3 regions of the Tigheibacillus halophilus genome follow, and region 3 is predicted to be linked to each of the others. Evidence: riboswitches for the same ligand, from Rfam matches in the RefSeq annotation. Region 3 holds a riboswitch; each other region holds the start of a gene.
What was found. Region 3 has a riboswitch for thiamine pyrophosphate ahead of thiT (energy-coupled thiamine transporter ThiT). Riboswitches for the same ligand answer to the same signal wherever they lie in the genome.

Region 1: it holds a riboswitch for thiamine pyrophosphate, as region 3 does, so the genes downstream of both, ACFSMW_RS18275 (lipoate--protein ligase family protein) here and thiT (energy-coupled thiamine transporter ThiT) in region 3, are expected to answer to the same signal.
Region 2: it holds a riboswitch for thiamine pyrophosphate, as region 3 does, so the genes downstream of both, thiM (hydroxyethylthiazole kinase) here and thiT (energy-coupled thiamine transporter ThiT) in region 3, are expected to answer to the same signal.

What each region holds. Positions count from the first base shown of each region.
Region 1 is NZ_JBHUIZ010000016.1:74,506-78,779, forward strand. Features, by position in the region: gene ACFSMW_RS18265 (YkoF family thiamine/hydroxymethylpyrimidine-binding protein) at 1-378, opposite strand, end outside; TPP riboswitch at 484-591, opposite strand; gene lipA (lipoyl synthase) at 622-1,575, opposite strand; gene ACFSMW_RS18275 (lipoate--protein ligase family protein) at 1,586-2,401, opposite strand; TPP riboswitch at 2,510-2,617, opposite strand; gene ACFSMW_RS18280 (response regulator transcription factor) at 3,041-3,712, shown strand; gene ACFSMW_RS18285 (sensor histidine kinase) at 3,709-4,274, shown strand, end outside.
Region 2 is NZ_JBHUIZ010000009.1:49,588-53,861, forward strand. Features, by position in the region: gene ACFSMW_RS10920 (energy-coupling factor transporter transmembrane component T family protein) at 1-794, shown strand, start outside; gene truA (tRNA pseudouridine(38-40) synthase TruA) at 822-1,574, shown strand; TPP riboswitch at 1,662-1,763, shown strand; gene thiM (hydroxyethylthiazole kinase) at 1,922-2,722, shown strand; gene ACFSMW_RS10935 (Lin0512 family protein) at 2,771-3,133, shown strand; gene tenA (thiaminase II) at 3,226-3,915, shown strand; gene rplM (50S ribosomal protein L13) at 4,169-4,274, shown strand, end outside.
Region 3 is NZ_JBHUIZ010000003.1:459,212-463,485, forward strand. Features, by position in the region: gene ACFSMW_RS02815 (tetratricopeptide repeat protein) at 1-465, shown strand, start outside; gene ACFSMW_RS02820 (M3 family oligoendopeptidase) at 573-2,363, shown strand; TPP riboswitch at 2,433-2,533, shown strand; gene thiT (energy-coupled thiamine transporter ThiT) at 2,627-3,205, shown strand; gene ACFSMW_RS02830 (hypothetical protein) at 3,357-3,497, shown strand; gene ybaK (Cys-tRNA(Pro) deacylase) at 3,770-4,222, shown strand.

The DNA of each region.
Region 1 (4,274 bases), on a different contig from region 3:
TCCAAGTGGATACAAGGAAAATTTGGCAGATACCTCTTGCTGGATATTTTGAATGGCTTGCAAGTTTGCAGGTTCATCATCTTCAGCAAGGTAAACATCCCCGGCAGCATCCCCCGGGCAGCCGATAGAGTAGGTTGCCTGATAAGCGATATGTTCGCCTGTTTGTGCCGCGATTATGAAAATGGCTTTGGATACATCAAATACGTGAACTGCTTTGCCGCGGATGGTGGTCGTCACATCGTCCGTTCGCATCCACACTTTTGTGGAATCCACCTTCTCAAGTGTTCCTAAAATGATATCGATAAATTGGTTGCACATCGGGTGTAATGAAAAACTTACTCCCACGATTTCGCCGGAATGACATGCTTCGTTTGACATATTATATACCTCCTGTTTTTTGCAGAAGAGAACTGTACACGTAAAAAAATGCATTCGCGAGGAATGCAGTAGTTTAGTAGATGGGTATAAGTGATAGATTTATGCCCATGATTGACTACGCTTCCCCACGCTGGTATTATCCAGATCGGGTGCAAAGGGTCGGAACAAAATGATTGTCCTTCTCAGCCGTGTACAGCTCCCCTGGTGTCATTGAATAGATTTTTTTAAAAGAAAAAGTTTTTGTCAGAACGTAAAATCAATTGTTTCATCGGTTTGTTTTTCATAGCCCTTCATATATTGGATCCGACGTTGCGCTGACCCGCGATTGACTTGTTCATCAGCATGATAAGAAGATCGGACAAGCGGGCCGGACTCACAATGACGGAATCCCTTTTTCAAGGCGATCTCCTTCAGTTCAGCGAATTCATCCGGATGATAGTACTTTTCCACAAATAAATGCTTTCTGGTAGGCTGCAAGTACTGGCCAATCGTCATAATGTCAACACCATGAGCCAGCAAGTCATCCATAGCCTGGACAATCTCTTCTTTTGTTTCACCCAGGCCAAGCATGATGCTGGATTTCGTTGGTGTGTGCGGTGCAATCAATTTGACACGCTGCAAGAGTTGAAGTGAACGATCATACTGTGCCTTTGCGCGTACGCGTTTTGTCAAACGACGTACTGTTTCGATATTGTGGTTGAAAATATCCGGCTTGCTGTTCATTAGCGTATATAAACTTTCATAATCACCTTTCATATCTGAAGGTAAAACCTCGATAGTGCAACCTGGATTCTTCTGTCGGATGGCGTTGACCGTTTCAGCAAATACGGCTGCGCCTCCATCATTCAAGTCATCCCGGGCCACAGCTGTGACTACCACATGTTTGAGCCCCATGATGGCGACAGAGTCTGCCACTCTGTCAGGCTCGCCCCAGTCCAATTCATTGGGCAACCCTGTTTTGACCGCACAAAAGCGGCAACCGCGTGTACATGTATCACCAAGGATCATGAATGTTGCAGTTTGCCGTTCACTCCAGCATTCATGGATATTAGGACATTTCGCTTCCTCGCAAACCGTATGCAATCTTTTTTCACGCATTAATTTTTTTAAGCCAGTATAGGATTTGTTCGTATTTAATTTAATTTTTAACCATTCCGGTTTGCGAATGTATTCCTTTTGCTGCACCATGATGTTCACCTCTGATTTTTTATTTGGCGTCCATGAGCGTTCCGAGAAGATAGTTAGATTTTGCAAGAGAGTGCACTTCCTCCCATTGCGAATTTGTTAATACGATGGGGCGAAGAGATATATCCAGGCCATGTTGGAAACCGGTATAAAACGCTTGCTTCACTTCGCCGTAAGAATGCTTTTTTAGCTTGATTTGATCCATCGTGATCGCTTTTTGAATGAACTGGCTTTTCTTCTTTTGCCGTACTGCTTCAGATGGAAAAGCAAACAAATCAAATAGCATATGTGCATTGATGCTCATAGGAATGGATCCATGCTGGAGCAATGTGCCTTGCTTGCGGGTTTGTGCATTTCCAGATATCTTTTTACCTTCAAAAACCATTTCATAGTAAGCGGTCTTTTCAAAACATATAGCAGTAATGTTTTTATCACGTTCTCTCCCAGGTGTTGCATAGCAAGCTGCTATTCCTAAGTTTCTGTAGCCCTGAAGCACTCCTTTTGATAACACATGATAAGCTTCTGTAATTGACGTTGGGATGGCATGATGGTTTTCAGAGATGACAATGCTGTATGTAAGCTCATTGTCGTGCAGAACAGCACTTCCGCCAGTCAGACGCCTAACAAGCTGGCAGCCATGTTTTTGCAATCCATCGAAATCGATATATTCCATTTTTTGAAAGTGTCCAATGGACAGGCTTGGACGAGACCAGCCATATAGCCGCAATGTCGGGGGAATGCGTCCCTGGCTGTGCCATCTTAATAAAGCTTCGTCCAGAGCCATATTGGTAGCTGCGTCGTGTAATCCACTATCCAAAAAACCCCATGTTTCTGTCACTGTTCCTCACCTCCCTATTTGATAAGCTGCATGTTGGATTTATGTGTTAATAAAAAAACTGCATTTCTTGGAAGAAATGCAGTCATGTCAGTTAATCACTGGTTTAATAAATACAAGACTGCACTTCCCCACGCTGGTATTATCCAGATCGGGTGCAAAGGGTCAGAACGTAATTGTTCTTCTCAGCTAATCATACAAGCTCCCCTAGTGCGAATTTTACCGTATGCAGTTTTCTAAATTTATCATAACGAGATTTGAATGGAATGTAAAGGAAAAGATTGAAAAATATACTATCTTCAGAGGAATTGAATGTCAGGCTGCACCATATAAAAATCAAATGTGAAAATGATGAAACCAAATGGTAAAAGGGAAAGTATATAAGGGGAGGAAGGCAGGTTTGGAAAAAGCAAAGTGACAGGATAATAAATTTGGTATGACACTATAATGAGCTTGGCTCCCCATATCTTCGTCCGTGTTTATGTGCTTGTCAGCCTGTATTATAATAAATAGGGAGTTCATATTCAGTTCATAAATTGATTGTAAGATACTATCAGTCACACAGGAAATGGACTTAGATTCGGTTACTATAACAAAGTACGTTTGAATCGTTCGGTATTTTGGATAAAGGAATGGATGCATATGGCGAAAATTTTAATCGTTGACGATGATGTGCATATAAGAGAATTGATAAAGCTGTTGTTGCGCGATGAAGGGTTTGACGTATACGAAGCGAGTGATGGCGTCGAGGCTTTGGCAATGCTGGAATCTATTAAGGCTGATATGGTCATATTGGATATCATGATGCCGAATATGGATGGCTGGGAGCTATGCCAGGAGCTGCGGGTTTTTTATGATTTCCCATTGCTTATGCTTACAGCCAAAAGAGAGACTTCCCAAAAGCTGAAGGGATTCGATATGGGCACGGATGATTATTTGGTCAAGCCATTTGAACCACTTGAGCTTGTGGCCCGGGTGAAAGCACTGCTTAAACGCTACCAGATCACCATGTCACAGCAGGTTAAACTAGGTGATATCGTATTGAAACGGAGAACTTTCGAGGCGATATGCAAGAATCAGCCCGTCGATTTGCCCTTAAAGGAATTCGAACTATTATTTCTGCTTGCAAATTATCCAGGAAAAACGTTCACAAGAGAGCAGCTCATCGAGACGATATGGGGCTATGACTATGAAGGTGATGAAAGAACGGTTGATGTTCATATTAAACGGCTGCGGGACAGGTTTTCTGACAAGCATGGCTTTCAAATCAGTACTGTGCGAGGTCTTGGTTACCGATTGGAGCTGAAGAAATGAAGAAAGAACGTTTTTTCTTTCCGTTTGTCGTTCTCTTCTGCTTATCCTTGTGCTGGATTGCCGCTTTTTATCTGATTGGCTATATTTTCAGCCTATTAAATGTCAGCTTCAATCCACTTACCACACAACTCATTATTTCTTTGGCTGGTTTTTTGATGTTTGGATCTATACTTTTTTTGGTGACGCGCTTTTTTTCAGGATGGAAAGAAAAACAAACACGTTATTTTCAAACTATTATTGATGCGATGAGACAAATTGCCAGCGGGAATTATGATGTGAACATAAGTAAACTGCCTGGTCATGACCATTCGGGTGATCCATTCTCAAAAATAATTGACAATATCAATTATATGTCTAAAGAGTTGGGACAGATTGAACAAATGAGACAGGAGTTCGTTTCAAACGTATCCCATGAAATACAATCACCGCTAACTTCCATCAGTGGATTCGCACGTGCATTGAAAAATGAAAATATCTCTGCTGAGGAGAGAGTGCACTACTTATCTATTATTGAAACAGAGAGTGAACGGTTGTCCAAAATCAGCGATAATCTGCTGAAGCT
Region 2 (4,274 bases), on a different contig from region 3:
ATAATATGATGATTATCGGCCAATATGTTCCTGGAAGATCAGTTGTCCACCGGCTCGACCCCCGAACAAAGATAACGATCATTTTCTTTTTCGTCATCTTTGTGTTTTTTGCTAATAACCTTGCAAGCTATGCGTTGCTTACAATATTCGCTGTGTTGAGTGTACTGATGTCACGTGTGCCGATCCGTTACATTTTAAAAGGGCTGACGCCAATTTGGTTTCTGATCGTGTTTACCTTTTTACTGCATCTGATTGTTACGAAGGAGGGGGCTGTAGCGTTTGAAATATTTTCATTCAAAGTGTATACAGGGGGCATCATACAGGGCTTTGCTATTTCCATGCGTTTCTTTTTGTTGATTGTCGTCACTTCGCTGTTGACCCTGACGACAACGCCGATCGAAATTACCGATGCCATCGAAGTCATGCTAGGTCCTCTGAAAAAAGTGAAATTCCCGGTGCATGAGCTCGCCCTGATGATGTCCATTTCTTTGCGGTTCATTCCCACCTTAATGCAGGAAACAGAAAAAATATCCAAGGCGCAAGCCTCCAGAGGTGTCGATTTCCGCACGGGTCCGATCAAAGAGCGGATCAAAGCGGTTGTCCCGTTGCTAGTTCCCTTGTTTGTCAGTGCATTTAAGCGTGCTGAGGAGCTTGCCATGGCGATGGAGGCAAGAGGGTACCAAGGGGGAGAAGGACGCTCTAAACTGCGGGAATTGAAGATAAGCGGTATAGATATTGCTATATATATATTATTTATCGCCGTTATCATTGTATTATTTTTTGTAAGATCATAAAAGATTGCTGCAGGAGGAAAGAAAGGCATGTCTAAAATCAAATGTGTGATCAGTTATGATGGCAGCGGTTTTGCTGGCTATCAAATCCAGCCGGGAAAGCGAACAGTACAAGGAGAAATTGAAAAGGTGCTGACAAAGATACACAAGGGGAAACCCGTTCGCATTTACGCTTCCGGCAGAACTGATAGTGGTGTACATGCGCTAGGCCAAGTCATCCATTTTGAGACGGATAACATCATGTCTGCAGCAAGCTGGAAACAAGCGTTGAATGCCATGGTACCTCATGATATCTTTATTAAAGATGCGATGCGTGTACCAGATACCTTTCATGCCCGTTTTGATGTGGTGGAGAAGGAATACCATTACGTGGTTTCACGCTCCAAGGAACCAGATGTATTCAAGCGTCATTATGCCTACCATTTTCCTTATACATTAGATGTAGGGCGAGTCCAGCGTGCCTGCAGCTGTTTTGAAGGTACCCACGACTTCACGACCTTCTCCTCTGCCAAATCAACAGCAAAAGGAAGTAAAGAAAGAACGCTGTTTGAAGTCTCCTGCGAAGAGCATGGCAATGAACTTATTTTCATCTTCCGGGGGAGCGGTTATCTTTATAATATGGTACGCATTTTGGTTGGCACATTGCTGGATATCGGGCAGGGTAATATGGAAGCGGGAGATATACCAGATCTTTTTGCAAAAAAGGATCGTCGCCTGGCAGGCAAGACTGTACCACCGGAGGGGTTATATTTGTGGCATGTCGTGTATGATCGGGTAAAATGATCTGTAAATCTGCTGTAAATTAAAACTAGCAATCATTTTACTTTGCATCATTCAGAAAATAAGGTAAAGTAAAGACAAATAAATAAAACAGTCCACTAGGGGTGCCATTTGGCTGAGATAAGACAGCGTCTTGATCCCTTTGAACCTGATCTAGTTCGAACTAGCGTAGGAAAGTGGAGATGGCATGTATACTATTCTTGTATCATAAACCACTCCATTTCTGGGGTGTTTTTTTATTTTCTACTCAAGCGCAGGAAGGTTGGTGAGGCTTTGTAACAGATGACTTATTGAAACTGTCCTGTCGTCATGAATTCTTGATTAAACATTCATTTGAGGAGTGGTTGAACATGGATTATATTGCCAAAATAAGAGAAAACAGCCCGTTCATTTTTAACATTACAAATGAGGTTGCAACAAACTTTGCAGCAAACGGATTGATAGCGATTGGTGCTTCGCCTGCTATGTCGCATACTCCAAGAGAAGCGGAGGAAATGGCACGTCATGCCGATGCGGTCGTACTGAATTTGGGCACACTGACTGAGGATCGGGCTGAAGCAATGTTAAAAGCAGGTAAAACAGCTAATGATGCAGGGGTGCCTGTCATATTGGACCCTATCGCTGCTGGTGCAACTACTTTTAGAACCGAAGTCATTGCAGAAATATTAAGCACTGTGAAATTGGCAGTTATCAAGGCAAATGCCGGTGAGATTGCTGTGTTAGGAAATGTTTTGAAAGAGACGAAAGGACCTGATTCACCAATTGAAAAAAATGATCCTAATGTGGCAGCTGCGGTTGCTGAAAAATATAAAACGATTGTCATTGCAACTGGAAAAACAGATGTAATTTCGGATGGTTCGAGAAGGACCCTTTGTGATAATGGCCATCCAATGCTCCAAAACATCACTGCAAGCGGATGCCTGCTAACATCGATCGTCGGAGCGTTTGCAAGTGTCACTCAAGACATGTATGAAGCGGCTGTTTGGGCCACAGCCAGCTATGGTATCGCAGCAGAGCTGGCAATGAAAACAGCTGAAGGCCCAGGGACTTTTATTCCAGCATTGCTTGATCAGTTGTACGCCTTGGACCAAGAGAAGGTGAAGGGGTATCAACGCATACAGGAAATGGAAGAAGAAAGGAAAGTGTTTTGATTCCGGTAAAGAGCTGGCTGACTACGCATTGAAAAGGAGGAAGAAGCAATGATGGAAACGCTTTTATTTATTGAAACCGGTACTGGTATTGATGTGCACGGGCAGGATGTTAATGTAGCAGCAGAAAGGGCTGTGATCGATGCCATTCATTATAATTCCATGCCAGGCATGAAGAAGATACTTCCGAATGGAAATCTGCAAGCAATGAAAGTGAATGTAAAACTTGGTATTCCCAGAGACCGTAACAAACTGGATAAAGAAAAGATCAAGCAGATGATTCCATATGGCACGGTGTCAGTTGAAGTACTGGAAGGCGGTTTGGCCACAACGAGCGGCATTTTTCTCGAAGAGCAACAAGATACAAATGATTTGATGTATATTGTGAACGCTGTTGTTGAAGTGGGTTACTGATTCATTTTTGGTTACGTTTATGCTGGCGGCATGACAAGCCGGCGAACATGGCAAAGGTTTTTATCAAATAAACGAATAAGGGGGCATTTTTTATGCGTTTTTCAGAAATCTTAAGGGAAGCAACCAAACATAGCTGGGAATTAAGCTTGCATCATCCATTTGTCCAAGGAATTGTCCGCGGCGATTTGCCGCTAAGTACATTTAAAAACTATATTATGCAAGATATCTATTACCTTAAGCATTATGGGAAGGTACATGCATTTGCAGCAGCGCATGCAGATGATTTTAGTGTCGCCGCGAAATTAGCTGATAAAGCAAGGAGGACTGCACAAGCAGAACTTACCGTTCACCAGGAACATGCAAAGCTTTTGCATATTACAGACGAAGACATCAAAAACTTTAAACCGGCTCCAACAGCGTATGCTTATACATCACACATGTATCGTGCAGCTTTGTCCGGCAGTCTTGCACAGATCGTTGCTTCCATGCTTCCATGCTACTGGCTATATGCAGATATAGGGTTAAAAAACAAAGAGGCTAAGCCGAAGGAAAAAATCTATGAAAACTGGATACAAACGTATGCAAGTGATTGGTTTCAGGAATCAACGCAGGAAATGATCGACTTGTTAGATACACTAGCAAGTGAAGCAAGTAATGCTGAAAAAGAAAAGATAAAGCAACAGTTTATCTTATCCAAGGAATACGAACTCGCTTTCTGGGAGATGGCTTACAGCTTTGAAACGTGGCTATCGGAAAGAGAGCATACAAAAACTACTGTTTAAATATCGACTGTTTATCGTCTTTGAATGGACATATGAAGGGTTTTCAAACATGTAAAAGGTCAGGATATACAGGAAGCAACCTCAACCCTTTGCAAAAGAAAGAAAATCTTTATAAAACTTGACATCGCGCCTTGCTTGTTATATGATAGCTTATGGCATTTTATTTCTAAATCCATGATTAGCCCCGGAAACTAATTATGTTGAAAATAGAAATAATCAACTGAAACGAATTTAATTTGGAGGGTAACTTACCATGCGTACAACTTTCATGGCTAATGAATCTAATATAGAACGCAAATGGCTTGTTGTCGACGCTGAAGGTCAACGTCTTGGACGTTTGGCAAGCGAAGTAGCTGCAA
Region 3 (4,274 bases):
AAAATATATGGGAGCAGAGAAGCAGATGAAAAAGCTGTAAGTTATCTAAAACAGGCTCTGGATGAAATTACAGAGACTTCATTGGAGGAAACCTACACGCACGCAGAAGCATTAACAGAAATGGCATTTTATTATTTTGATAAAGGAATGCTTGATGAGGCGTTGCCCCTATACGAGCATGCTATTCGAATTTATGCAGACAGTAAGCAGAGTGAAAATCGGAAGCTGGGAATGATCTATATGCAATACGGATATTGCCTGGAACATAAGAAAAAATCAGAAATAAACCGTGCTGCACAGACTTATGACAAAGCAATCGCGGCGCTTGAAGCTGCGAATGATCCAGAACTGCTGGAGAACGCCCTAGCAGATGTCATTGCTTTTTTTGATATGCATCTGCCCAAACAGAAAAGAAAATATGAAAATAAATTAGTAGAACAAAGCAAAAAATCGCAAGGATTTTAAGGACAGACAACTTTTATGCGTTGTCTGTTATTTTTAAGTCTAGTTTTTAGTCTTTTGTCAGATATATCGTTATAATGAAAATATATTTTTCTAGGAGGAGAGATTGGATGGAAGTAACCGAGGAATACATACCAACATGGGATTTGGATCAAATTTTTACCGGAGGAAGCAAGTCTGGGGAGTTAAGGGATACCATGTCAGCTTTGACGCAAGAGATAGCTAGTGTAAAGGATGAAATCGATCGATTTCATCCATCATCTGCTACAGGAATGAAACTGGTATCCATTATAGAACAGTTGACACCAATTCGAAAAAGACTGCGCGATGTTTTCGCTTATATCAGCTGTCTCAGTGCCCAAGACGTGGATGACAGCAATGCTGCTGTTTTGGTCGCGAAACGCGGTGATTTAAGCGCAAAGATGGGAGCTGTTGGCACGAAGCTCGACCAAAAACTAAAAGAAATTGACGATGCTTCCTGGGAAAAAATGATAAAAACCCCGGAATTGGAAGAAATTGCTTTTGCGCTTACAGAAGCAAGGCGTGAGGCCAAAGAATTATTGCCTTCGGATCAAGAAATATTGATCAATGATTTAGCAGTCGATGGCTATCATGCGTGGAATCAAATGTACGAAACTGTTGTTGGCAGTATGAAGGTCAATGTGGAGGAAAATGGTAAAACAAAACATTATTCTATGGGCCAGGCCTCCAATCAGATGTCCAGTGCTGAGCGACGTAAGCGAAAAAATATGTTTGAAAAAATCCAGAACGAGTGGCAAAAAAATGCGTCCTTGTTTGGGCAAACGTTGAATCATTTGGCTGGCTTCCGTTTACAGATGTATCAACACCGCGGCTGGGATGATGTATTGAAGGAACCACTGACAAACAATCGTATGCAGCAGGCAACACTGGACGCGATGTGGGCGGCGATTGAACAAAATAAAGCACCATTTGTGGCATTCTTAAATAGAAAAGCCAAACTGCTCGGCTTGGAAAAATTAAGTACGTTTGATATAGGGGCACCATTAGGAAAAAATGAAACAAAGGTTTCTTTCACGTCGGGGGCACATCTCATCGTTGAACAGTTTAAACAATTCAGTCCGAAAATGGCCGACTTTGCGAAAATGGCTTTCGAAAACCGCTGGATAGAAGCCGAAGATAGAGCAGGCAAACGCCCGGGAGGGTTTTGTACCAGTTTTCCAAATAAAAAGCAGACCCGCATCTTCATGACATTTTCCGGATCCAAGTCTAATATCGCTACGCTGGCACATGAACTGGGGCACGGTTTTCATCAGCATGTGATGAATGATTTGCACATCATGAACCAAGGCTACGCCATGAATGTGGCTGAAACTGCTTCAACATTCGCTGAAATGATATTGGCAGATGCAGCTGTGAAGCAGGCCGGGACGAAAGAAGAAAAAGTAGTATTGCTAGAAGACAAAGTACGACGGGGAATCACTTTCTTCATGAACATCCATGCCCGCTTCCTATTCGAATTAAAATTTTACGAAGAAAGAAAACTTGGTATGGTACCAGTAGATAAACTAAATGAATTGATGCTGGAAGCCCAAAAAGAAGCTTATTGTGATGCGCTTGATGAATATGATCCAATGTTTTGGGCGTCAAAACTGCATTTTCACAAAACCGGCACACCGTTTTACAATTTCCCATATACGTTCGGATATTTGTTTAGCCTGGGCATCTATGCTCACGCTTTGGAACAAGGAAGCGAATTCGAGGATGCGTATATTGCGCTTTTGCAGGATACTGGCCGAATGAAAGTGGAAGATTTGGCGAAAAAACATCTGAACGTCGATCTGACAAAAACGGATTTTTGGGAAAAAGCTATTCAGCTATGTGTAGAGGATGTGGAGGAATTTCTCAAACTGACAGAATAGTTTCGATACAGCTTGATTTTTAAGTGTTTACAGGCTACAATGTAAGTAACAAGAAAAGCGAATATGCAAGAAGCCTTCAGGGGGAGCCAAATGGCTGAGAGTGAACATAGCGTTCAGACCCTTCGAACCTGTTAGTTAATTCTAGCGTAGGAATGGTGGCTTTTTTGATGGATAATAGCAATGCCGTGAGCGAAATCCCCATCAGGAAAAGCTTCCCCTGGCATTGCTTTTTTTGTGTTTAAAAAAAGGGGGATTGATGGGATATGAATTCTAACAAGACATTATTCATGATAGAAGTAGCCATTTTTACGGCTTTGGCATTGGCACTTGATATGATACCATTTTTGCAATTTAAAATTTGGGCCCAGGGAGGATCGATTTCCTTCGCAATGATTCCAATATTCATTGTGGCATTCCGCTGGGGATTAAAAGGCGGGCTAACGGCAGGATTTCTGTGGGGAATCTTACAGATTCCATTTGGAGGTTATGTACTAGTACCATTGCAAGGCCTCATTGATTACGCCGTCGCATTTACTGTACTTGGATTTGCAGGTATATTCGCCGCTAAAATCAAAGACGCTGTCAAGCATGGCAATAAGAAAGCGTACTTCACTTACATCATGCTTGGCGTTTTGCTTGGTTCAATTTTACGAATGGCCGCGCATCTGATCGCTGGTGCCGTTTTCTTTGCCAAATTTATGCCGGCAGGCTGGAATAATATTTGGATTTATTCACTTGTTTATAATGCATCGTACATGGTTCCGTCATTTATCATTTGTACAGTTGCGATTTTTTTCCTGTTTCACAAGCAGCCGAAATCGCTTTTGCATGCTGCTGCCTGACTGAAATATACTTCTTCGCTCACACGAACGACTGCTGTTTCAAATGGCAGTCTTTTTTCTGTGGATGATCGAACAGAAAATTTATGGAATACTGAATCATTGAATTAACTGTTTTCATTTTTATTGTATAATAGCATCAGGAGGGATTTGTATGAGAGAACTAATTGGCCAATGCCATTGTTGTGGTCAGAATGTTTATTGTGAAAATGGTTTTTTTGATGGGGAGCAAAAGGATGGAAAACTATTATGCAATGAATGTGCGATAAAAGAGGCAGCAGTGAAAAAGAATTAGCAAACCTTTAACTTGGGATTTGGCATATCATGGGGGTATTTCATATAACAGGAAATACTGTGAGCGTGACAAGGAGCAAAAATTATAGAAGGGATATATGGTTCCACTTGGAGAGGAAACAGGTACATTGCTTTGTTTAGGCTTTTCAAGAAAAGAGATCATATATTTTAAACGGTAGCTAACCGTGTCTCATTTATAGGCCGAATTTTATATAATCCTGATACTTGGGAGGAATGAAATTGAAAAAGAAAAAAATCCATAAAACAAATGTAATGCGCATTTTGGATAAAGAAAAAATCAATTATTATATTCATGAATACCAATGGGACGAAAAGCACCTGGATGCTATGTCAGTGGCGGATAAAACAGGTAAACCATACCACAAGATTTTTAAAACATTGGCCGCCGTGGGGGATAAAACAGGTGTGATCATCGCGTGTATCCCTTCTGAGAGGGAGTTGGATTTAAAAGCAGCCGCTAAAATCAGTGACAATAAAAAAGTGGACATGCTACCGATGAAAAAACTGGAGGAGACAACCGGTTACATCCGGGGTGGCTGTTCACCCATCGGAATGAAAAAGCACTATCCGACCTATTTGTCATCTGATGCTGAATCACAAGATACGATCATCATATCCGCTGGGAAAAGAGGCCTGCAAGTAGAGCTGTCACCTGATGACTTACAGCAAATGACAGATGCAGTATTTGGAAACCTTACCATGTGATTTTGCATGGGTTGAGAAGCATTTTGAATAACCCGAAGATGTCCTCTAATTA